Regions from separate parts of the Oceanobacillus luteolus genome, predicted to be linked through region 2. Evidence: a T-box and tRNA genes for the amino acid it is inferred to sense, from the RefSeq annotation. Region 2 holds a T-box; the other holds one or more tRNA genes.
What was found. A T-box is a leader RNA that pairs with one kind of tRNA and senses whether it is charged. The one in region 2 lies ahead of alaS (alanine--tRNA ligase), so its partner is inferred to be a tRNA-Ala.
Positions count from the first base shown of each region.

Region 1 (12,013 bases), on a different contig from region 2:
GAGTTCATGATGATACCTTCTAATCGACAATTACTCCAAATATTAGAATGTGGTTTGTTTTTTATGAATATAGTTCTCTTTCTTTATTGCAACAAAAAATAATAGAGAAAGGAGAATAGATATGGCGCATTATAACCTTATCTATGACTTCAAGCACACTTTAGTGGGGGAGAGCAGGTTATTGAATGACAAGGGGAACAAACAGACTATTACCTTGAGGCTGAGCTCTCAAGAAATCGGATCAGGCGGGCGTAATGATACCTTCGTCGTTCAATTACAGGCGCAGGTTCAGCGTATGTGGTTCACTGTAAAGACGGCTTCGTTCCCAAGGAATGGGATGAAAGAGGTAAAGTGGACTGGTATGGCTGGTACTTCATATCGACTACGTATGGAGAAATCAACAGATGATGTCCGGGTAATCGGCGTTGGTGTACTGCATAACTAAGCTGGCATCATGAATTGACAGTATGCACGACAATATTATAAGTATTCTTGTTTCTTATGAAATCTCCATCCCGGTATTTTGTAGTGTAAACCCTTACAAATATAATATAAATGACCATGATTAAACAATAGAAGATTGCCCTAGAGAAAAAGTGGGTGTTTTTCCAGTAAATGGAGGGTAAAAATAACACAGCACCATATTTGGATGTGTTATTTTTTGCAAAAGGAGCAGGATTGCCTTAAGCACGTTGTATGCAAAAGAACCTCAAATTATATTGGGTTCTCAATAAGTTATTCTTTCGCTTTCAGTTCACAATACTTCTTCACAAGATCGGAAGAATGACTCGCGTGCTCGATGAGTTTGTTTAGAAGTTGCTTTTCTTTTTCCGACAGGTCTTCATCCATCAGACATTTTGTGTAAAGTGTTTGGGTTTCTCTGGCTTTGCAGAAACAAGCCATCCCAAATCTTCCATTTTGATAACAATCACCCCCATCATCTACTTTTTATTATCAGCTTTAATGACATCGGAAAGATGCTTTATGATAGCTTCTAAATTATCTAATTTGCGTTCAAATCTAGCGAACAGGTAAATGGTTATAGCGATAGGGAACCCGAAGTTCCCTATTATCGAAATCCAAATAGGGATTAATTCTGGAATCATGTGGCATCCTCTCCAATCTTATAAAGTCTGAAAGGTGCTACTCATTAGAACCGTCTTATCGATTGGCTTTACCATCATATGGTGCGTATATCTAGTAAAGTGATTTCGATTTTTAAGATTAAATCAATAAAATAATTATTTCTATGGTTGTATTTTGAGAGTTCAAAATCTCTTTAGTATGTAGAAGGGGGGTGAGCTAAATGTTAATCATCTTGTAATTGAGAAAAGTTGGTTGGACTATACATCAAAAGGATGTGTAACATGCCTGCAAGCAGGAAGGGACTTACGGAGAATAGTGTGGGCAATATTTTTTACTATATTGCATGTGAAAGGCGATACTCATTATAAAAAACAAAAAACGCTCCATCCCTTGAAGGATAAGCGTTTTAAAATATGGAGCATGCGGGGCTCGAACCCGCGACCTCTTGCATGCCATGCAAGCACTCTCCCAGCTGAGCTAATGCCCCGTTAATAGTAAGAACAATATTTATTATAGGAGTAAACTAGAAATATTTCAAGTGAATTGTTATCGAATTAAAACAGTCTATGATTAGGTTAGGGACTATATAACCTTTTTCAAGAAATAATAGGAATAACGTCCTTTTTCCAGTCTGATTTAACGAAAAATTAATAGTAATATAAAAAATTACATGTAATATTTAAGATATCCGGTAAATAAGCGGAGGAAATTAAACTGAGGAGGGAAAAAAATGAGAAATCCAGTAAGTGAGAAGGCATTTCATCTACTGCTTGCTTTTGCTTTAGTCCTAATGAGTTTTACTGGCGTATTTGCTATTATTTCAACGGCTGAGAGCAATGAAGTTACGGCGGATGAATTGTTTATATCAGAGTATGTGGAAGGCAGTTCCTTTAATAAAGCGATTGAAATTTATAATGGGACTGGTGAGGCTGTCGATTTATCAGATTATCAAATATCACTTTATTCCAATGGAGCAGCACAAGCAACGCAATCATTGAATCTTTCTGGAACATTGGAGCATGGGGATGTTTACGTTCTTGCTCATGGTAGTGCAGATTCAGCTATCCTCTCGATTGCAGACGTTACGAATAATACAGTTATTAATTTTAATGGTGATGACGCTTTATCTCTAAATAAAAATAGCGAAGTCATTGATGTAGTTGGAGAAATTGGCGTTCGGGAAAACTTTGGCCAGGATAAGACTCTTGTCCGAGGGTCTGGAGTGACTGGACCAGTAACTGTTTATCAGGTATTAGATTGGGATGAGTATGCATCAAATACGTTTGCTTATTTAGGCAGTCATGTCATGGATGGCGTTGATCCTGTTGATCCACCAGAAGAACCGGGAGAGCCGGGGAATCCGGATGTTGATGAATATACGATTGATGAAGCTCGTCAACTTGCTGACGGGACAGTCGTCCGAGTGGAAGGAATTGTTACAGCAGATAGTCGCGCTTTAAGTAATGGTGCACAGTTTACAACTTATATTCAAGACGAGACAGCAGGCATTAATCTTTTTGCTTATAACCAAGATGCATTGCCTGATGTTAATAAAGGCGACAAAATTGTCGTTACAGGAGAACTCGCTACTTACAACGGGTTAAAAGAAGTAGTTCCTGCATCAATTGAAGTAGTGGCAGAAAATCAACCACTGCCAGAACCGAAGCAGATTACATTGGAAGATTTACAGAACCCGCAAATTGCAGAAAACTATGAAGGTCAACTTGTCGAGGTGCAAGGTTTCATAAACAACATCCCAGCTAGTCCGGCGGGTGGTGGGTATAATGTTTCCTTGATTGATGGAGACTTTAACGGTACAACTCTCCGTGTAATGGAAAACGCTCTGGATATTACACAAGTGGAGGAAGATTTCTGGTATGATATCACAGCAATTGTCAGCCAATATAATACATACCAGCTCATTCCTACAGAACAAGCTGACATTGTGAAAAGTGAAGTACAACCAGACCCGCCATCAGCTTCCGGGTATTATGAAGCAACTGTTGAAAGAATTACAGATGGAGATACAATTCGCATTCAAGATCCTGTATTTGGTGAAACTCGTATTCGATTCTTGAATATGGATACAGCAGAAACTTATGCAGCCAAAAACAAAGATCCAAAACGGGCCGAAATTAACGCGAACCAAAAGTATTATGGAGATTTAGCGACAGAGCATATTTCAACACTTATTCAGCCAGGAGATAAAATCTATCTGAAAGTAGGCGATCAGCCAACTGATGATTACGGTAGAATTTTGGCTGAAGTAATCCGTGAAGACGGCTTAAACGTCAACTTGGAAATGGTCCGTGCTGGATTCGCTTCAACTTACTTCCTTGCCCCGATTGATGAAGAAGCTTATCCAGTATATCAGGAGGCAGTAAGAACTGCTGAGGAACAAGGATTGGGGATTTGGAATCCAGAGAACCCATTATTGGAACTTCCATTTGCTTTCCGGGCGAATGATGACCAAAAAGGATTCCTTCGCTATGTAGGTAATTCTGACACGATGGAATATGTCGAACCTGATTTATGGTCAACTGTTCCAGTAGATAAACGTATTTTCTTTGTTAGTGCAGAGGAAGCAGAATCTTATGGTTTCCGCCCAGAAGGTTCTGAAGAAGAACCTGAAGAACCAGTAGATCCGGAAGAGCCGGTTGAACCTGAAGAACCGAACTATGTCGTGATTGAACCGAAGAAAAATAATGGTACTGCTACTATTCATAATAAAGAATTTGATAAGGTTCAAGATGGCGATCATGTATTAATCAACATTTATAACGAGAAAAAATCTCGCAGTCTCTTATTGAATAAGAAACAAGTTGACTTGTTGAAGGAAAAGAATGCTTATCTGACGGTCACAGATGGAACGAAGTCAGAGACGTTTAAAATGACAGATGTAAAAACATCCGTTTTAAAAGTAACTTTAAAGTAAAGATGGTAGCTGACTCAAGCATATTGCTTGAGTCTTTTTTATCTTAACGCTTCACGAATCATTTAGACTCGGATAGAATAAAGACATATATTTGGAAGTGTTCATTCCTAAGGGGGTAATTATATGGAGGAGAACAGAAAACAAATTGTTGAAAGAATCGCTAATCGTGAAGCTTTGATAGGTATTGGACTGGCATTATTTAATTTTATATGGTGGTTCGGATTTGCATATGGGCTAGGCAGTAAAGACCCATCAGAGTATACATATATTTTGGGTTTTCCAGCTTGGTTCTTTTACAGTTGCGTTTTGGGCTTTATCGTGATGGTGGTTATCTTAATCATCGTCATAAAGAAGTTTTTTGTTGATGTGCCATTAGATGAAGAGGAGAAGCGGAAATCATGAACTGGGAAGCGATTATACCATTATTACTATTTTTAATGATCATAAGCATCGTTGGGGTGTGGGCGAGTAAATATGTAAGAACGACGGATAGTTTTCTCCAAGAGTACTTTTTAGGCGGGAGAAGTCTTGGTGGTTTTGTTCTTGCAATGACGATGGTGACGACATATGGGAGTGCCAGCAGCTTCCTAAGTGGGCCTGGAGCAGCTTACAATGAAGGGTTAGGCTGGGTGTTGCTTTCTATGGCCCAACTCGTTACAGGATATTTCACACTAATGATTTTGGGTAAAAAGTTTGCCGTTGTCACACGACAGTATAAGGCTGTCACGATCGTTGACTACTTAAAAGAACGCTATCAGTCAAAATGGGTCGTCATTATTTCTGCCATCAGCATTTTATTATTCTTATTTTCTGCCATGTCAGCACAATGGATCGGTGGTGGCAGACTGATTCAGTCTTTAACGGGACTTTCTTATTTCTCATCTTTATTGATTTTCTCTATATCTATTCTTATTTACGTCATTATCGGCGGATATCGTTCGATTGCACTTACAGATGCGATTCAGGGAATCATTATGGTCTTTGGAACGTTGGTTTTACTGATAGGTGTTATTGTTGCAGGAGGCGGGGTTCCACAAATCATTTCAGATATGGCTGCTGAGAATCCGAATCTGATTACCCCATTTGGTGCGGAAGGGACACTTACTCCAGCGTTTGTATCGTCATTTTGGGTGCTCGTTGGGGTCGGAGTCGTAGCCTTACCACAAATCGCTATTCGTACGATGTCTTATAAAAATTCAAGAGCGATGCACCGGGGCATTATTATCAGCACAGTTGTTGTTGGATTCATTATGCTGAATATGCATTTAATTGGAGCACTTTCACGTCCTGTGTTACCTGGTATTGAAATAGGGGATACGGTAATGCCGCTTGTGGCACAAGAAGTATTGCCGAACTGGCTGACCGGAATTGTCCTTGCTGCACCGATGGCGGCGATTATGACGACAGTAAACTCCTTATTGCTCTTAGTTAGTTCAACCATTGTAAAGGATGTTTATTTAAATTATATTGAGCCGACCGCTGCGGAGAATAAAGTACGTAAAATTAGTATGGGAATAACCACGTTACTTGGAATCATTGTTATTTTATTATCTTTGCAGCCGCCGGATCTGATTATTTGGTTGAATCTTTTCTCTATGGGAGGTCTGGAAGCGACTTTCCTATGGCCAATCGTTCTAGGTCTTTACTGGAAAACAGGTAATAAATACGGAGCAATTGCTTCGATGGCAACGGGTGTAGGTAGTTATATTGTTTTTGAAAGTTTCTACCCACAACCATTCGGCATGCATTCCGTTGTCACATCAATTCTTATCTCTCTATTAGGTTATGTGCTGGTAAGTCTTGTAACAAAGGGGAAGATAAAAACTATTTGAAGATTGGACAGGGGGGAAACTCTCTGTCCATTTTTAGCATATCCATAAACCTAACTCCGTCTAGGGTCGGAGGATATTTCATACGATAGCATGTTGGAAAGAGAGCTTTTTTTTAATAAGCTAAGCTTAAGAATAAAGGGATGGGAGTGGTTTTAAATGGTGGGATTTTTTCATAAAATGGGGCATCCGATTGTACAAGAAAATACAGTAGAAGCTGAAGAAATTCGAGAGCTTGCTGTATATTCTGATGTGACGAATATATATTTTTCCGTTCATGATAAAAAACAAGTTCATTTGGTGCTTGAAACGTTTGAGAAGGGACCTGAACTTGGGGTACAGTTCATGGATCGAAGGTTGGAAATTAATCTGGAATTCCTTAAGAAAAGAAGTTTTATCCAAATGAAACAAAATACCAGTACACTTACGATATATTTACCTAGAGATTGTGCTGACTACTATCATATCCATTCTTCAGTTGGTAATATCCGGTTTACAGATTTATTTTTTATTGAAGGGAAGTTCAAGACAGGCGCTGGGAATATTAAAGTTGAGGATGTGGATGCGGAAAAAATTACAATAGAGTCCGGTGCAGGAAATATCAGATTGAATCGCGTTAATACAGAGGATTTACATGCCGTTTCAGGGGCAGGAAGTATAAAAGGGAGAGAATGCAGAGGGAAAATAAATATTAAATCAGGTGCAGGTAATGTTGATTTCCATGTGGATGGTGAGGATGATTTATCCATGAAATCTGGAGCGGGAAATATTAGCGTAGGATTCTCAGGTATTGCTAATCTGAATGCGGCTTTACAAGTAAGTGCAGGATTTGGTAACGTTCAAACAGATTTCCCACTGGAAGGAAAAAAGCCAAGTAACTTATCAGGAGTACTTGGTAATGGTGATAAACAATTTATCTTTAAAACAGGTGTCGGAAATATTAACCTATATTATCCCTGAAAAATATAAATGCTGAGAAAGAACACACGATAAAGGAATTCGTGTGTTTTTTTAATTGTCGTTAATTACGGAATGATAATTTTGCTTGGATATATGATAGAATGTATTTATTCTTTATAAGAAAAGTGCCAACTATTATACAACTTTAAAATCTAAGCAGTTCTGATTTCCTCTATAGACAAGAGGAAGCAATTGTTTTAGGGATTGCTTTGAGGAGGGTATCTATGCCTAACCAAAAAAGAATTAGAGATTATGGAATTAAGATAGGAAAATTGGAACCAGGTTTTTATAACTCGATCACGGATGTTGAGGGAGTGACTGTTGGCCATGTCACACTTGATGAACAAGATATTCAAACTGGAGTAACTGCGATTTTACCCCATCAAGGAAATGTCTTTAAAGAAAAGCTGGTCGCCTCCAGTCATGTCATTAATGGATTTGGGAAGTCGATAGGAACGATTCAAATCAATGAATTAGGCACATTGGAATCTCCTATATTATTAACTAATACATTAAGCATCGGAACAGCCACTGATGCATTAATCGGTTATATGCTAGAACAAAATCCTGAAATCGGCAGAACAACCGGTACAGTTAATCCAGTTGTATGTGAATGTAATGATATGGAACTCAATGACATTCGGAAGCGCTCCATTACGGAGGAACATGTTATTCAAGCATTGCGTCAAACATCAAAAGAGGTAATGGAAGGTTCTGTTGGTGCGGGAAGGGGAATGCTTTGTTATTCATTAAAAGGCGGTATAGGAACTTCCTCAAGGCTAATGGAATTGAACCATGGTACATATACAATGGGGGTTTTGGTTTTATCTAATTTTGGTACGTTAAGCGATTTAAAGGTGAATGGAAAAGCTGTCGGGGAAGAGCTGAAAAGAGCCCTGCCAAAAGCAAGGGAAGAGAAAGATAAAGGCTCCATCATCGTTATCGTCGCTACGGATTTACCTGTAACAGAAAGGCAGTTGAATCGGATAATCAAGAGGTCCGTGACGGGATTGTCCCGTACTGGATCCACCATCGCAAATGGTAGTGGGGAAGTGGTGATTGGATTTTCAACAGCTACGAAAATTCCTCATCAAAAGCCATCACATCTTCTCTCAATCCCCATGATACATGTGGAGGATATGGATATAGCCTTCCGAGCGGTTGGAGAGGCTACCGAAGAGGCGGTATTAAATTCACTTGTAACAGCAACGCGTGTTTCGGGACGAGATGGGAATGAAAGACTTGCTTTTAAGGATGTAGTAGAAGAGTATAATATAGAGTTAGGATAATAGGAAAAGGTGGTTTTCTGTGTGTCAGATGAACCACCATTATTTACTTCATTAGAAAGGAAGCACCATCTATTACTTCAATGTCATCCCTCTGCTTTACTTCCCCCATTAATTGAAAAAGTGCCTCATCTTTCCGCTTTGCTTCAATCATACAGTCGATTTGCGGGACACTTCCTTTAATTGCATGGAGGAATTGAAAGAACATATCGCTGTCTACATAGTCGGCATGGTGACGAAATGCTTTCTCGTTCTTTGGACTGGAAATATGCATTTTAATCGGGAGTGGAGAATGTTTCCAGGTGTCCACTACTCGATCCCAATGGGTTTCCCAATTTTGGTGTTGATGATGAGCGAGGTGATGGTGATAATCAAAGACTAAAGGGATGTCCAACTTTTCACATAAGTACAGCGTATCATCTAAGGTAAATGACGTATCGTCGTTCTCAAGCATAATCATGTTTTGGATAACCTTTGGGACGTCCATCCAATTATCGATGAACCGCTCGAGTGACTTATCCGTTTCCTTATAATTGCCGCCGACATGCATGACACAACGATGTGTCGGGTCAACCTTCATTGCTTTTAACAATAAATAATGCATCTTTAAAGTGCGGATGGAATTCTTCAAGACCTGTTTCTCTTTTGAGTTAATAAGAACAAAATGATCTGGATGGAAATCGATTCGTATTCCATGTTCTTCTGCAAAGTTTCCGAGCTTACGCAAGGCTTCATATAATTCCAGTCTAAAAGTTCTTTATGGTTTGCTAATGGAATGAGGCGAGAGGTTAATCGATAAAAATGAATGTCTGAGGCGGCATTATGTTTTAAGAGCCTCAGGGTATTCTGGATATTCGAAAGTGCGATACGCTCCAATTTACGAATCGCGGCTTCCCGATCAGATATTTTATTGAATTGGGCAAATGTCATCGTTTGGGATGGGGATGCGTTCGTCAGTTCCATACTCATTGCAACATAGCCGAGCCGTACAATTGTCACGTTTAACCACCTCATTGATTTTACATTATTTAATCACCATTCTACAGCAGCGCCTGATATACGTTTAACACTACGTATTCGAGATATCTCCTCAACCAGCCTGTGCATGGCCAAGTTTTTTTGTTTTGCTTCAATCATGATGTCGAAATCCTGATTCAGTTCTTTAGCCAATTTTAAGAAAGGAAGGATAAATTCTAAAGATACATGATCAGCATGTGAACGATATGCCTTTTCAGACTTTGGTGAAGATATATGTACTTTAGGTATTAGGTGAAAGTCATTCCATGTAGCGAAAATACGCGGTAAGTAGTCAGCTAAGTCACTTTCCGTTGGATTCGCCATATGGTGATGATAATCCAAGAGCATAGGAATACGCTCTCGTTCACACGTTATCAGAGTCTCCGAGACGTTATATGTTTTATCATCATTTTCCAAAGTCATGACATTTTTTATTTGAATTGGCAATTGTTTAAGATTCTGATGAAATCTAGTTAATGTTTTTTTCTTATCGCCGTAAGCCCCACCTATATGAATATTGATCAAACCTTGTTCCTCTGCATTCATCGCCTGGAGCATATCATAATGATATTGCATATCCACAACGGCATTTCTCGTCACTTCTTCTCTGGCGCTTGTAAAAAGTGTAAATTGATTAGGATGAAAACTTACCCTTAATTTAAATTTTTGTATAAGATCTCCAATTTCCTTCCATTCACGTTTGAAAGGAGTGATGAAGTCCCATTTCACTTCGGGGTGAGTGGCTAAAGGAACGAGTGAACTTGAAAGACGATATAATTCAATTTGATGTGCGATATTATAATATAAAATTCTTTTTGTATGATGAAGGTTTTGTGCAGTGACTGATTTTAATTTTTCCATTCTTTCTTCTTTTGGAAGCGATGAGTAGCGTGCAAATGTTAAAGCCTTTGACGGGCTGGCATCCCATAAATCCAATGCATTAGCTACGTATCCAAATCTAATTTTCATTTCCTTCCCCCTAAAGCTTTTAATATTAATATCTGTAATTGTTAATGGATGTATGCAGAAATGAAGATGGAGAAAATTTATAGGGTGTAAGATGGTATAGAAAGGGAAATTGAAGTGTAAGTAAACTTTTATGATAACTAATTTAGGTTATTATAATGATTAATGTTACTATTGATAGAAGTCGTCACTAGGATAACACTCATGATAAATTTAAGGAGCAAACAGTATGTCTAATAAAAAGTCCAATTATCGAAAAGACGCCAAATCGATAAGTGTTGAAGTAAAAGAAGCTGATGAACTATTAGCATTTCTATTAAAGGTAATGTCTAACCGAAGCAGGAATTCCGTCAAATCAATCCTTGCTAGAGGTCAAGTGACGGTCGATGATCATATCGAAAAGCAGTTTAATTATAACTTAAAGCCAGGTCAAAGGGTTACTATTTTAAAGAATAAAGCTGCAGTGAAGCAAGATGTATTGATCGGAATGAAAATACTTTATGAAGATGAACATATTATCGTTATAAATAAAGAAGCTGGATTATTATCTATTGCGACAGAAAGTGAAAAACAGCAGACAGCATTACACCAATTAATGAAATATGTGAAAAGAGAAGACCCGGACAACCGGATATTCGTAGTGCATCGTTTGGATAAGGACACGTCGGGTGTCATGATGTTTGCAAAAAGTGAACAAGTAAAAAGGAAACTGCAGGATAATTGGAACCAGACTGTTAAAGAGCGGATATATGTAGCGTTGGTTGAAGGTAAGGTATCCAAGCGGGAAGGCTATATTACTTCTTGGCTGCGAGAAACAAAAACACATCTCATGTATTCCAGTCAAACACCAAATGATGGCTTATTTGCGAAAACTAGATATAGGGTCATCCAAGGGAATAATGAATTTTCATTGTTGGAAGTGAGTCTGGAAACCGGCCGAAAAAATCAAATTCGTGTCCATATGCAGGATTTGGGCCATCCTGTTGTAGGTGATAAAAAATATGGATCAAAGAAGAGAAATGCGATTGGCAGGCTTGGGTTACATGCAAGGACCTTAACTTTCCTTCACCCGGTAACAAATAAACAAATATCTTTTAAAGCTGATATACCAGCATCATTTCTTAATAAATCCAAATAAACGATTGTTTTAAAAAATGCATTTTGGACGAATAAGCAACGAAAGTCTTTTAATGATAACTCATGGAATTTCAAAGATGTGAATAATAACGGTGTATTTTCAAACACTAATAAAAACTTCACACTAGGAGGAATGATCTTGAGTAATAAGAAAAGACAGTTCAAGGAAAACACACAAAGTGGGGAGCATCGCAACGGACGAAAAAGTCAATACAAAAATTATAATGCTGAAAAAGGTGAAGCCCCTAACGAATACTTGAGTAAAAGGGATTAACAATCTAGTTATTGACATAAAAATAAACATCATCGCTTTAAACAGCCATGATGTTTTTTCATTTGTATTCATTTGACCTCATTTTATCTTGTTTTTAAATGAAATGCTACCTGTTTAAAATCCCTTTTTGTAAATAGATCATTTCTTTAGCCAGTTTTTCCATTCTGTCATGGATTCTTTCATCAATAATTTCATTGCTTTCAATATCAAATGCATCATTATGAATAAAAACATTCCCTGTCGGGGTTAGCCCTTTGAAATAATTTAAAATGGATCCCAAGTGGTATTCCAAAACAAGAAAATGTCTATTTGTCCAACCTGTTGCGACCATCCCGGTCACTTTATTTTTAAAAGCATATTCAGGTAGATGATCCAGCAAGTTTTTTAATGCACCAGACAAGGATGCCTGATAGATAGGGGTCCCGAACACTAAGAAGTCAGCAGCTAATATTTTTTTGACGACGTTCCAGGTGTCTTCGTTATATCCTGATAAAGGAAGGCCTGAAGCGAATTCAATATCGTA
Region 1 is NZ_JBHUDE010000011.1:79,694-91,706, reverse strand. It holds gene ACFSBH_RS03750 (hypothetical protein) at 122-445, shown strand; gene ACFSBH_RS03745 (hypothetical protein) at 736-903, opposite strand; gene ACFSBH_RS03740 (YvrJ family protein) at 942-1,106, opposite strand; tRNA gene ACFSBH_RS03735 (tRNA-Ala) at 1,501-1,573, opposite strand; gene ACFSBH_RS03730 (thermonuclease family protein) at 1,817-4,021, shown strand; gene ACFSBH_RS03725 (YhdT family protein) at 4,145-4,423, shown strand; gene panF (sodium/pantothenate symporter) at 4,420-5,853, shown strand; gene ACFSBH_RS03715 (DUF4097 family beta strand repeat-containing protein) at 6,010-6,810, shown strand; gene ACFSBH_RS03710 (DmpA family aminopeptidase) at 7,035-8,099, shown strand; partial or broken gene uvsE (UV DNA damage repair endonuclease UvsE) at 8,143-9,095, opposite strand; gene uvsE (UV DNA damage repair endonuclease UvsE) at 9,129-10,082, opposite strand; gene ACFSBH_RS03695 (RluA family pseudouridine synthase) at 10,309-11,217, shown strand; gene ACFSBH_RS03690 (hypothetical protein) at 11,356-11,490, shown strand; gene ACFSBH_RS03685 (NADPH-dependent FMN reductase) at 11,597-12,013, opposite strand, start outside.
Region 1: it encodes a tRNA-Ala, which carries the amino acid that the T-box ahead of alaS (alanine--tRNA ligase) is inferred to sense. The anticodon was not compared.

Region 2 (12,013 bases):
GTTTCCGTTAGGTCACCTTAATAAACCAGAAGTACGCGAGATTGCTTTGAAGAATAATCTGGCAACTGCTACAAAAAAAGATTCTACAGGGATTTGCTTTATTGGTGAAAGGAATTTCAAAGAATTCCTTAGTGAATATCTTCCAGCACAACCAGGTGAAATGCAGACACTTGCTGGTGAAGTGAAGGGAAGACACGATGGACTCATGTACTATACTATCGGGCAAAGGCAAGGTCTTGGAATCGGTGGAGCTGGGGACCCATGGTTTGTTGTTGGGAAAAATCTAAAAGAAAATGTTCTTTATGTAGAGCAAAGTTATGCGAATGATAAATTATATTCAGATGCATTGACTGCAACGGATGTAAATTGGATCAACCCAGAAGTGGTAAAAGAAAAGTTTACATGCACAGCGAAGTTCAGATATCGTCAAAAAGATAGCAAAGTGACAGTCACTGTATTGGAAGATAATAAAGTCCGTGTAGATTTTGACAAACCGGAGCGTGCGATTACACCAGGACAAGCTGTTGTATTTTATGATGGTGAAGTATGTCTTGGTGGAGCGACTATTGATAAAGTGATCAAGGAAGAACAGCACCTTGAGTATGTAGGTTGAGTTAGGGGTTTATACATGGAGAAAAATAGAGAAGCCATTCGTATGATGCAAGAAAAAAAATACGAAGAAGCAGCAAAATTATTTAATGAAATAATAGAAGAAAATCCGTCCGATCCATTAGGGTATATAAACTTTGGGAACCTATTAGTAGAGCTGCAAGAAAACGAACGTGCAGAGCGCTTTTTTCTAAAAGCAATCGATTTGGATGAAAATGCCGCTACTGCATATTATGGCCTTGGTAATCTGTACTTTGAACAAAATCAATTTGAACATGCTGCAAAATATCTTCAGCATGCTTTGGATAAAGGTCTTGAGGATGCTCATGTTTATTACTTGTTGGGACTATCGTTGCAGAATAAAGAAGAGTTTCGTTTAGCATTGCCATATTTATTACGGGCTACAGAATTACAACCAGGGGAAACAAATTATCTTTTTCAATACGGTTTGTCTCTTGCCCAATGTCAGTTAATTGATGAAGCGAAGAGTGTTTTTACGAAAGTAATCGATTTTGATAAAGAGCATAGTGACGCTTACTATAATTTAGGAGTAATTGCTGTTTTTGAAGAAGATGCAAAACAAGCGTTAGCTTATTTTGATACGGCCCTTCAAAACCAATCTGACCATTATTTGGCTGCTAACGGCAAGAAACAGGTGGAAGAATTTTTAGAAAATCTTTAATGTCCCGCACCTCAACTATAATGAATAGCGGTGCGAGATGTTATGGCGAAGAAGCCAGCATGTAAAATTTTAGCTATAACGAAACGAGAGGTTTTACAAATGGAAGAAAAAAAGCAAAATGAAAAGGGATATATACGAGGAGTCGTTCTTTATACAATTTTTCAAAATCAGTCGGAGAACTTCTCAATCATTAAAGTGAAGATTGAAGATACAAATGAAGAATATGATGAAAAAGAAATTGTTGTTAAAGGTTATTTCTCTGAACTTACGGAAGAAAATTCGTACTATTTCTATGGAACCTTTGAACAACATGCACGATTTGGGATGCAGTATCGTGTCGACTCCTACCAAACTTATATTCCTGATACAAAGGAAGGCCTGATTTCATACCTTTCCAGTGATCTTTTTTATTCCATTGGTGTAAAGACTGCAACAAAGATAGTAGATAAACTTGGCTTAAATGCTATTTCTCATATTTTAGAAGACCCGGAATGCCTGGATGGGATTCCGGGTATTACTAAAAAGACGCGTGACCAATTACATAAAAGTTTAGAAGAGCATCAAGGGTTTGAAAGAATCGCAATCACTCTTTCAAATTATCAGATCGGCTTAAAAATGGCTCAACAAATCTATCAAGAGTATAAAGAAGATGCTATTATCAAACTTGCCGATGATCCTTACCAACTTGTTTTCGATATTGAAGGTTTTGGCTTTCAAACTGCGGATCGAATTGCAAGAATGAACGGGCTCGCAGTCGACCACCCTACTCGTACTGGTGCTGGTTGTGTATTTGTCTTGCAAAGAAGCATGCAAGATGGACATGTGTACTTACCATATGACTATTGTATAAGAGAAGTCATCCAATTATTAGGGTTCCAAATAGAAGAACAAGTAGTGATGGAGCAATTGGATACTTTAAATATAGAAAAGAAAATTATTATACATGATGGGAACGTATACTTGCCTTCCTTGTATTATGCTGAGGATGGTTTTGCGACGAACCTGAATAGGATTATGCAAAGCGAGCTTGAAGATAGAACGACTCTCGCAGAACTGATGAAAATTACAGGTGAAATCGAGGAAGAAGAAGTGCTTAGCTATGGTAAAGAACAATTTCATGCGATTGAAAAATCACTAAGCTCAAGGATTATGATCCTAACCGGTGGGCCCGGTACAGGTAAAACTACTGTAATTAAAGGGATTGTAAAAGCGTATGCAGCTATCCATGATGTATCCCTCGATATCGATGATTATGAGAAGAAAGCTGAGTTTCCTTTTGTTTTGACTGCTCCGACTGGGAGGGCGGCCAAACGTTTAAGTGAATCAACTGGGTTGCCGGCATATACGATTCACCGTTTGCTTGGTTGGAATGGAACAGATGGTTTCGATAAAGATGAACATGAACAATTATCTGGCCGTTTTTTAATTGTTGATGAGTTTTCTATGGTCGACATTTGGCTGGCCAATCATCTATTTAAGGCTATTCCTGATGATATGCAAATATTAATGGTAGGTGATGAAGACCAACTGCCTTCGGTAGGTCCCGGTCAAGTTCTATCTGACCTGCTGGCAAGTGATAAAATACCTGTTGTAAGATTACAAGAGGTTTATCGTCAACAAGAAGGTTCAAAAATAATTGAACTCGCCCATGAAATAAAAAACAATGCTCTAACTCCACAATCATTGAAAAAAGCAAAGGATTTCAGTTTTCTCTCCGTAAATAATAACCAAATTGTAGAGGCAATCACAAAAATCTTTAAACATGCGATGGATAAAGGTATTGATACGAATGATATTCAAGTTCTTGCACCGATTTATAAGACAGAAGCAGGAATCAATCGGATTAATGAAGAATTACAGCAAATGCTCAATCCAAAAACAGATAAGAAAAGGGAAATCCAAGTTTCTGATGTTTCTTACCGTGTAGGCGACCGTGTCATTCAACTAGTTAATCAACCTGAAGATGGTGTGTTTAACGGAGATATTGGAGAGGTTGTAGCGATTTTCTTCGCTAAAGAGAACAAAGAAAAGAAGGATCAAATAGTTATTGCATTCGATGAGAGGGAAGTGGTGTATGAAAGACAAGACTTCCTGAACTTTATGCATGCTTATTGTATCTCCATTCATAAATCACAAGGCAGTGAATTTCCGATTGTCGTATTGCCTGTTATTTCTTCCTATCATCGTATGCTCAGGAAAAATTTATTGTACACAGCAATTACAAGAAGCAAGGAATCTCTCATTATATGTGGAGATAGCTCAGCTTTTATGCGTGGAGTTACCACCATCGATACGAATCAGCGTTATACTTCGTTAATTGAACAGCTTGAAAAAAGAATTGAAATAGAACCTCAAGTAGATTCATCTGAAGAATCAGAAGCACTCGATCCTTATGATTTTATGTAAAATAGGTATAGACCTCTCGAAATACGGTTAGGATAGTGTTATATACTGACCGTGGAGATGATGTAGAATGCACTGTCCTAACTGTCGAGGGAAGAACCTTGGTAAGATAGGCGTTCAATTATACTATTGTTGGACGTGTTATATTGAACTTTCTATTGAAAAAGGGAAGCTTAATATGAATCAAATAGAACCTGATGGCAGCTTAAGTCCATTAAATGACTTATTTCCCGAAGAAGAAAGAACGATATCAGAAGATAGATTGCTATCCTGAATATCGTGATTAAAATAAGTCTCTTGGAGTGTTGCCATTGCTTCACCGGATAGATGGAAAAAAACTAATATATATTTTATTGATTGGTATTTTACTTTTAGTATTTTCTTTTTTGATCTTAATAACTTATCCTTACTTTAAGGAGCTTTTCTCCTTTATATGGCGGCTTCTACTGCCTTTTTTTATTGCTGCTTTTATTGCCTATCTACTTTTTCCGATCATTGCTTTTTTAGATCGGCAGCAAATTCATAAAGGGCTTGCTGTCTTGATTATTTATGTTCTATTTTTTGGAGGTATCGGATTTTTATTTTATCGTGTCTATCCCTTGGTAATTCATCAAATGAAAGATTTGATCGACAACTTCCCGCAATTTATAGAATTGTATGAGGCTTCAATTAACAATCTGTATGATTATACTGCATTTCTCCCTGAGACGGTACACGATAAAATTGATGAACTGCTCCTCAGTTTGGAAAATTCATTGGATATGTTATTGACGAGGCTCGTTGATGGATTTCTGCATATTTTCGATATGATTATTATCATAACTGTAATCCCTGTCCTCGTATTTTATTATATTAAGGATTATCAGTTGATGAAGAATTTCATCAAAAGGTTTATACCGAAAAGACTCCATGCTAGAGTAAAACGAATGGTCTATGCAATTGATGAAGGACTTGGAGGTTATATCAGGGGACAGTTTATCGTAAGTATATTTGTTGTACTGGTCACCTTAATCATATTTAAATGGATTGATGTGCCCTATGCTCTTTTGCTTTCCATTTTACTTGGCTTAACCAATATTATTCCATACTTTGGTCCAATAATTGGTGCCATTCCAGCTGTCATAATTGCGTATGCCTCATCACCAAGCCTTGCAATTTATGTAGTCATCACCATTTTTGCTGTTCAGGTCATTGAAGGCAATCTCTTATCCCCATATATCATGGGGAAGAACATAAAAATCCATCCAATTGCGATTATCTTTGTTCTACTTCTAGGTGGAGAATTGTTTGGTATACTTGGTATGATTCTTGCTGTTCCAGTTCTTGCGATTCTCAAGGTGATCTTTAAGCATTTACCATATTTAATTAGTACCGATTGACAAGAGAAAAATTATTATCTATACTATCGCTAAACACATATTTTAAAATGATGAAAGTGCCGAGTACATGGAGTTCGTGTGACAGAGAGGGATGAAGTGCTGAGAACATCCTCACATGGAAACATGGAATGCTACACTAGAGTACGGCTAATCCCCGTCGGTTTCAAACCGTTAACATGCATAAGTGATGAATAGTAGTCATTCTATTCATAATTAGGGTGGTACCGCGAATAATCTCGTCCCTGCATAGAGCAGAGAGGGGATTTTTTTATTGGTTTGATTAGATGATTACTGAATGTAAATATATAGGAGGATCAAATGATGAAAGAATTAAATTCTGCTGAAGTTAGACAAATGTTTTTAGACTTTTTTAAGGAAAAGGACCATCAAATTGAACCAAGTGCTTCTCTTGTACCAAATGACGATCCGAGTTTATTATGGATCAATAGTGGTGTCGCTACATTAAAGAAATATTTTGATGGGAGAGTCATTCCAGAGAATCCACGAATTGTAAATGCTCAAAAGTCCATCCGAACAAATGATATTGAGAATGTCGGTTACACTGCAAGGCACCATACATTTTTCGAAATGCTAGGTAACTTTTCGATTGGCGATTACTTCAAGGAGGAGGCAATTCATTGGGCATGGGAATTTCTTACAAGTGAGAAATGGCTCGGCTTTGACCCGGAATTATTGTCAATCACCGTGCACCCAGAAGATGATGAGGCTTACGATATCTGGTTGAATCAAATTAAAGTACCTGCAGAAAGAATCATCCGGTTGGAAGAGAACTTTTGGGATATAGGCGAAGGGCCAAGTGGACCAAACTCTGAAATATTTTACGATCGAGGACCTGAATATGGGAATGATCCAAATGATCCTGAACTATACCCAGGTGGAGAAAATGCACGTTATTTAGAAATATGGAACTTGGTCTTCTCCCAGTTCAACCATAATGCTGATGATACGTATACGCCACTCCCTAAGAAAAACATTGATACAGGTATGGGATTGGAACGAGTGATGTCCGTCATTCAAAATGTGCCAACCAACTTTGAAACAGACTTATTCCTGCCTATCATTGAAAAAACAGAAAGCATCGCTAAAGTTAAATATGGGAAAGACGAAAAACAGACTATCGCATTTAAAGTGATTGCAGACCATATTCGGACAGTCAGCTTTGCAATTGGAGATGGTGCACTACCTTCGAACGAAGGACGCGGTTATGTTCTTAGAAGATTAATTAGAAGAGCTATTCGATTTTCCAAGGAAATAGGATTAGATAAACCATTTTTATATGAGTTAGTAGATATTGTTGGAGATATAATGAAGGAATACTATCCACAAGTGTCGAATCAAAAAGATTATATAGCCAAAGTTATTCGTTTAGAGGAAGAGCGATTCCATGAAACGTTAAATGATGGATTGGATATTCTTACAACTATTATCGAGAGGGAAAAGTCAGCAGGCAACAAAGTTTTTCCTGGAGAAGCAGTATTTAAATTATATGATACGTACGGTTTTCCAAAAGAGCTTACTGCTGAATACGTAGAAGAACACGGCTTTACGATTGATGAAGAAGGCTTTGAGAAAGAGATGGAGAAGCAGAGGGAACGTGCAAGAAGTGCTAGACAGAAAGTTGATTCAATGCAGGTCCAAAACACAGCATTGAGCGAACTTGATGTAGAAGGTGAGTTTATTGGTTACGATACGTTGGAAACGAACGCTACAATAACGGCAATTGTAAAAGATGATTCTGAAGCAGAGATTGCAAAAGAAAATGATGAGGTTCTGCTCTTTTTATCAGAAACGCCATTTTATGCAGAGAGTGGTGGACAGATTGCCGATAAGGGATGGATTTACACAGAAAGTGCATCAGCTTACGTTGAAGATGTACAAAAATCCCCTCAAGGTCTTCATATCCATCGAGTGACGGTTAAAAGTGGTGAGTTGCAAAAAGCTGAGCAAGTGCGTGCTATTGTAGAGAATGATTTTCGTAATGCAATTATAAAAAATCACACTGCAACCCATTTATTGCATCAAGCGTTAAAAGATGTCCTTGGTAAACATGTGAATCAAGCAGGTTCATTAGTTACTCCAGATCGTCTTCGTTTCGATTTCACCCACTTCGCTGCGGTTACCAAAGAAGAGTTTGAACAAATCGAAAAGATTGTAAACGAAAAAATCTGGCAGTCCATCAATCTTGTTATTGATTATAAAAAAATCGATGAAGCAAAAGAGATGGGAGCAATGGCTTTATTTGGTGAAAAATACGGTGATATTGTTCGCGTAGTGCAGATCGGTGATTACAGTATCGAACTTTGTGGTGGCTGTCATGTTAGGAATACTTCTGAAATCGGACTGTTCAAACTTGTTTCAGAAGGTGGAATTGGAGCTGGAACGAGAAGGATTGAAGCTGTAACAAGTAAAAATGCTTATGAATTTTTAAACGAGAAGATGAATGTGCTCAGACAAGTTACCGACCTTGTAAAAGCCAATGATGATGCTCAATTACCTGAAAAAGTACAGCATTTACAGCACGAAATTAAGGTTCTGCAAAAAGAAAACGAATCACTTAGTTCGAAACTAGCAAATGTTGAAGCCTCTGCCATATTAGAGCAGGTAGAAGATATTGGTGGCATTCCAGTACTGGCACAGCATGTGAATGTGAAGGATATGAATCAGCTTAGGAATATGGTGGATGATTTGAAACAGAAACTTGGTTCTGTTGTTATACTTCTTGCAACAGAAAATAATGAGAAAGTCCAATTGGCTGCAGGAATATCCAAGGATCTTGTCGAAAAAGGATTGCATGCAGGAAAATTAATTAAGGAAGCTGCTGCCGTTTGCGGTGGCGGAGGTGGTGGACGCCCAGATATGGCTCAAGCTGGAGGAAGTGATCCATCGAAAATTCTTGAAGCACTTAACACTGCTAAAGATCATGTGAATGGTGTAATAAACCAGTAAGTAATTTGTAACAATGCATTGAAAAGGTTATAATGATTTTATGATAGAGTTGAGTGCTTCCTTAAAAATTGGAATGAGGTGTCACAATGAGTTCAATTGACAAGACGATGAAGTTTAATTTTTCAGAGGAGCCGTATGATCACGATATAAAAACCATTCTTTTTACCGTACATGAAGCTTTACAGGAAAAAGGTTACAATCCAATTAATCAGATTGTAGGTTATTTATTGTCAGGTGACCCTGCGTATATCCCAAGACATAAAGATGCACGAAATTTAATACGTAAGGTTGAACGTGATGAGGTTATTGAGGAATTAGTAAAATACTATTTAAAAGGAAATCAGAATAACTAAATGAAAATATTAGGGCTTGATGTAGGAACAAAAACAATAGGTGTAGCTGTCAGCGATGCATTAGGATGGACAGCCCAAGGAATTACAACAATATATTGGCAAGAAGATGATATTCAGTCTGCAGATGCTGAACTGAAAAAAATCATAGAAGAACACGAAGTAGGAAAAGCTATTATTGGCTTGCCAAAGAATATGAATGGGACCATCGGCGAACGTGGAGAGGCTTCAATGAGATTTGCCGAGCATTTTGAAGAGACATTTCAAATACCTGTAGTATTATGGGATGAAAGATTATCCACCATTGCTGCAGAAAGAGTACTGCTTGAAGCGGATTTAAGCAGGAAAAAAAGGAAAAAAGTAATTGATAAGATGGCTGCTGTAATGATCTTACAGGGTTATCTGAATCAAAAATAATAGGGGTGACCTCATGGCATTAGAAGAAAAAGAAAGAATCATTATTCCCGATGATAATGGGGATGAACATTTATTTGAAGTATTATTTACGTTCGAAGTAGACGAGACGAATGCTTCCTATATTGCAGTTATACCTGTCGAACAGGCAGAGGATGAAGAAGTGGAAGTTTATGCATTCCGCTATGAAGAAAAGGATAACGATGATGAGGACCTCTCTTTATTCCCAATAGAATCTGATGAGGAATGGGAAATGGTAGAGGAAATGTTAGAAACATTAGCAGACGAAGCCGATGAAGAAAAGTAAATGACAGTTGTGGCTATAAGACCTCCCATTTGATGTATCGAATGAAATCGGGATAGTAAAAGGGAAATCTAACGTTGAATCGTGTTTCCACAAGGTAATATTCCAAGAGATACAGATTCACTTTATGAAAAGCTGATGTCTTATGTAGACATCAGCTTTTCCCTGTAACTATCAGCATCTTTATTATTAGTATTGCTGGTTCCGGTCCAGTCACACGTCGCTCAAGTGCGTATTTGCTCTATTGCAATACGCGTTATTATACTTTATTATTTTCCGAGATATAGTATAATATATCGAATAAGAGGGAGAGAAGTGCATGAGCAAAGGAAAATTCAAAAAGCTATTTAAAGAAAACCGGAATGCTCGGGGAGAAGAAGCACACACGGTTCGTAAAATAGTCTTTATCATCCTCATCGTATTTATATTATTATTTGCAATTGGTGGAGTAGCCGGATATTCATACGTCAAATCCGCTTTGGAACCAGTTGATGAGAATAGTGAGGAAAAAATTGATGTTGAGATTCCTATAGGTTCTTCTACCTCAACGATTGCAGGGATATTGGAAGAAAATGGAATTATTAAAAACGATCTTATATTTCGTTTCTACATAAAATTTAAAAATGAATCTGATTTTCAGGCAGGAAATTATACATTCAGTCCCTCTATGACAATCGATGAGATTATCGAGTCTTTAAAAAGCGGGAAGTTAGTATTGGAGTCAACTCAACGAGTAACGATACCGGAAGGGTTAACCGTAGAGCAAATTGCTGAAATCTATAGTAACCATTTTTCATTTACTAGTGAAGAATTCCTCGAAAAGGTAAATGATGAGGAGTACATTAAGCAGCTGATTGATGAGTATCCACTTCTGTTGACAGAAGAAATTTTGCATGAAGATGTAAAAACTCCATTGGAGGGTTACCTTTACGCTATTACTTACGACTTTTATGAGGAAAATCCGTCCATTGAATCTATTGTTGAGATGATGCTTGAACAGACTCAAAGTGTGATGGCACCATATTTTGAACAAATAGATGAAGCTGGGATGACGATTCACGAGGCAATCACATTCGCTTCCATTATAGAGAAGGAAACAGGTAAACTTGATCAGCGTAATGAAATATCTGGTGTATTTCATAATCGTCTAGATGTAGATATGCCTTTACAAACCGACCCGACGGTAATCTATGCAAAAGGTGAACATACAGAACGTGTATTATATGAGGATTTGGAGATTGAATCACCATACAATACATACAAAGTCAAGGGACTTCCGGTCGGGCCGATAAGTAATTTCGCTGAGAGTTCTTTAGAAGCTGTATTAAATCCTGTCGAGAGTGATTATTTGTATTTTCTACATGACCGACAAGGTAACATTCATTTTGCAGAAACACTAGAGGAGCATAATCAGAATAAAGCCGAGCATTTGGGTGACGACGAGTAGAAATGTGGATGATTGATTCACATTTCTACTTTTACGGCATTAGAATCTTATGTAGAAGAGGTAGAATATGATAAATGATAGTATCCATACCTATTTGCAAGAGTTGGTTTCACCTAAACCTGATTGGGTAATGACACTTGAAGAGCATGCCGATAAAAACAATGTACCGATTATGGAAAGTGTCGCAATCGATTTTATGTTGAATCAAATAAAGATCCATCAACCGAAACAAATTCTTGAAGTAGGCACAGCAATAGGCTACTCCGCACTTCGTATGTTGGAAGCAAGCCCCAATTCTGAAATAATTACAATTGAAAAGGACGAACAGCGTTATAAAGAGGCTATTGAAACAATCAGTAAACAGAATAAAGACAATAAAATTATTGTCCATCTTGGTGATGCTTTAGACGTTATGCAGAAACTTCAGGAAGCAGACAAAAAATTTGACTTTATCTTCATTGACGCTGCAAAAGGGAAGTATCGTGATTTCTTTGATATAGCTCACCAGCTATTAAATAAGGGTGGATGGATAGTTACAGATAATGTATTATTTAGAGGTTATGTAGCAAATCCGGAGGCTGCACCGAAAAGATATAAAAATATGGTAAAGAAGATTAGTGAATATAATCAATTACTCTCCACACATCCAGATTACATTACATCAATTCTACCAATTGGAGACGGTGTAATGCTTAGCTATAAAATTGATTGAAAGGCAGGCGCTAGCCAGTGACAAGCAAACCAATGGTCATCGGAGTTGCCGGGGGAAGCGGAAGTGGAAAAACTTCGGTTACGAAAGCAATCTTTGATCGTTTTTCAGATAAAAGTGTTTTAGTTATTGAACAGGATTATTATTATAAAGACCAAGGACATCTATCGTTTGAGGAAAGACTCAACACGAATTATGATCATCCATTAGCATTTGATAATGGGTTATTGATTCAACATGTTAAAGACTTGATACAACATAAAGCAATAGAGAAGCCAGTCTATGATTATAAACTGCATACTCGATCAGACAAAGTAATCCATATTGAACCAAAAGATGTCATTATAGTTGAAGGAATACTCATATTAGAAGATAGTGAATTACGTGATTTAATGGATATTAAAGTGTTTGTCGATACGGATGCGGATCTCCGAATTATTCGTCGTCTACTACGTGATATAAAAGAAAGAGGACGCAGCCTGGATTCAGTAGTCGATCAATACTTGAATGAAGTTAGACCATCACATTTGCAGTTTATTGAACCAACTAAACGCTATGCGGACATCATCATACCTGAGGGTGGTCAAAATCATGTAGCCATTGATATTATGGCGTCTAAGATTGAGACAATCTTAGCACAGAAAAAAGTTAACTAATTGTAAAAATATATTGATATATTATTGAATTTCTGCCATAGTGGTGGTTAGTATATTCTCATATTTACATTCAAAGCGCATACATTTAATGCA
Region 2 is NZ_JBHUDE010000164.1:5,050-17,062, forward strand. It holds gene mnmA (tRNA 2-thiouridine(34) synthase MnmA) at 1-613, shown strand, start outside; gene ACFSBH_RS19640 (tetratricopeptide repeat protein) at 629-1,291, shown strand; gene recD2 (SF1B family DNA helicase RecD2) at 1,334-3,697, shown strand; gene ACFSBH_RS19650 (hypothetical protein) at 3,765-3,968, shown strand; gene ACFSBH_RS19655 (AI-2E family transporter) at 4,006-5,073, shown strand; T-box leader at 5,115-5,320, shown strand; gene alaS (alanine--tRNA ligase) at 5,395-8,040, shown strand; gene ACFSBH_RS19665 (IreB family regulatory phosphoprotein) at 8,127-8,393, shown strand; gene ruvX (Holliday junction resolvase RuvX) at 8,394-8,807, shown strand; gene ACFSBH_RS19675 (DUF1292 domain-containing protein) at 8,821-9,111, shown strand; gene mltG (endolytic transglycosylase MltG) at 9,428-10,555, shown strand; gene ACFSBH_RS19685 (O-methyltransferase) at 10,623-11,267, shown strand; gene udk (uridine kinase) at 11,285-11,920, shown strand.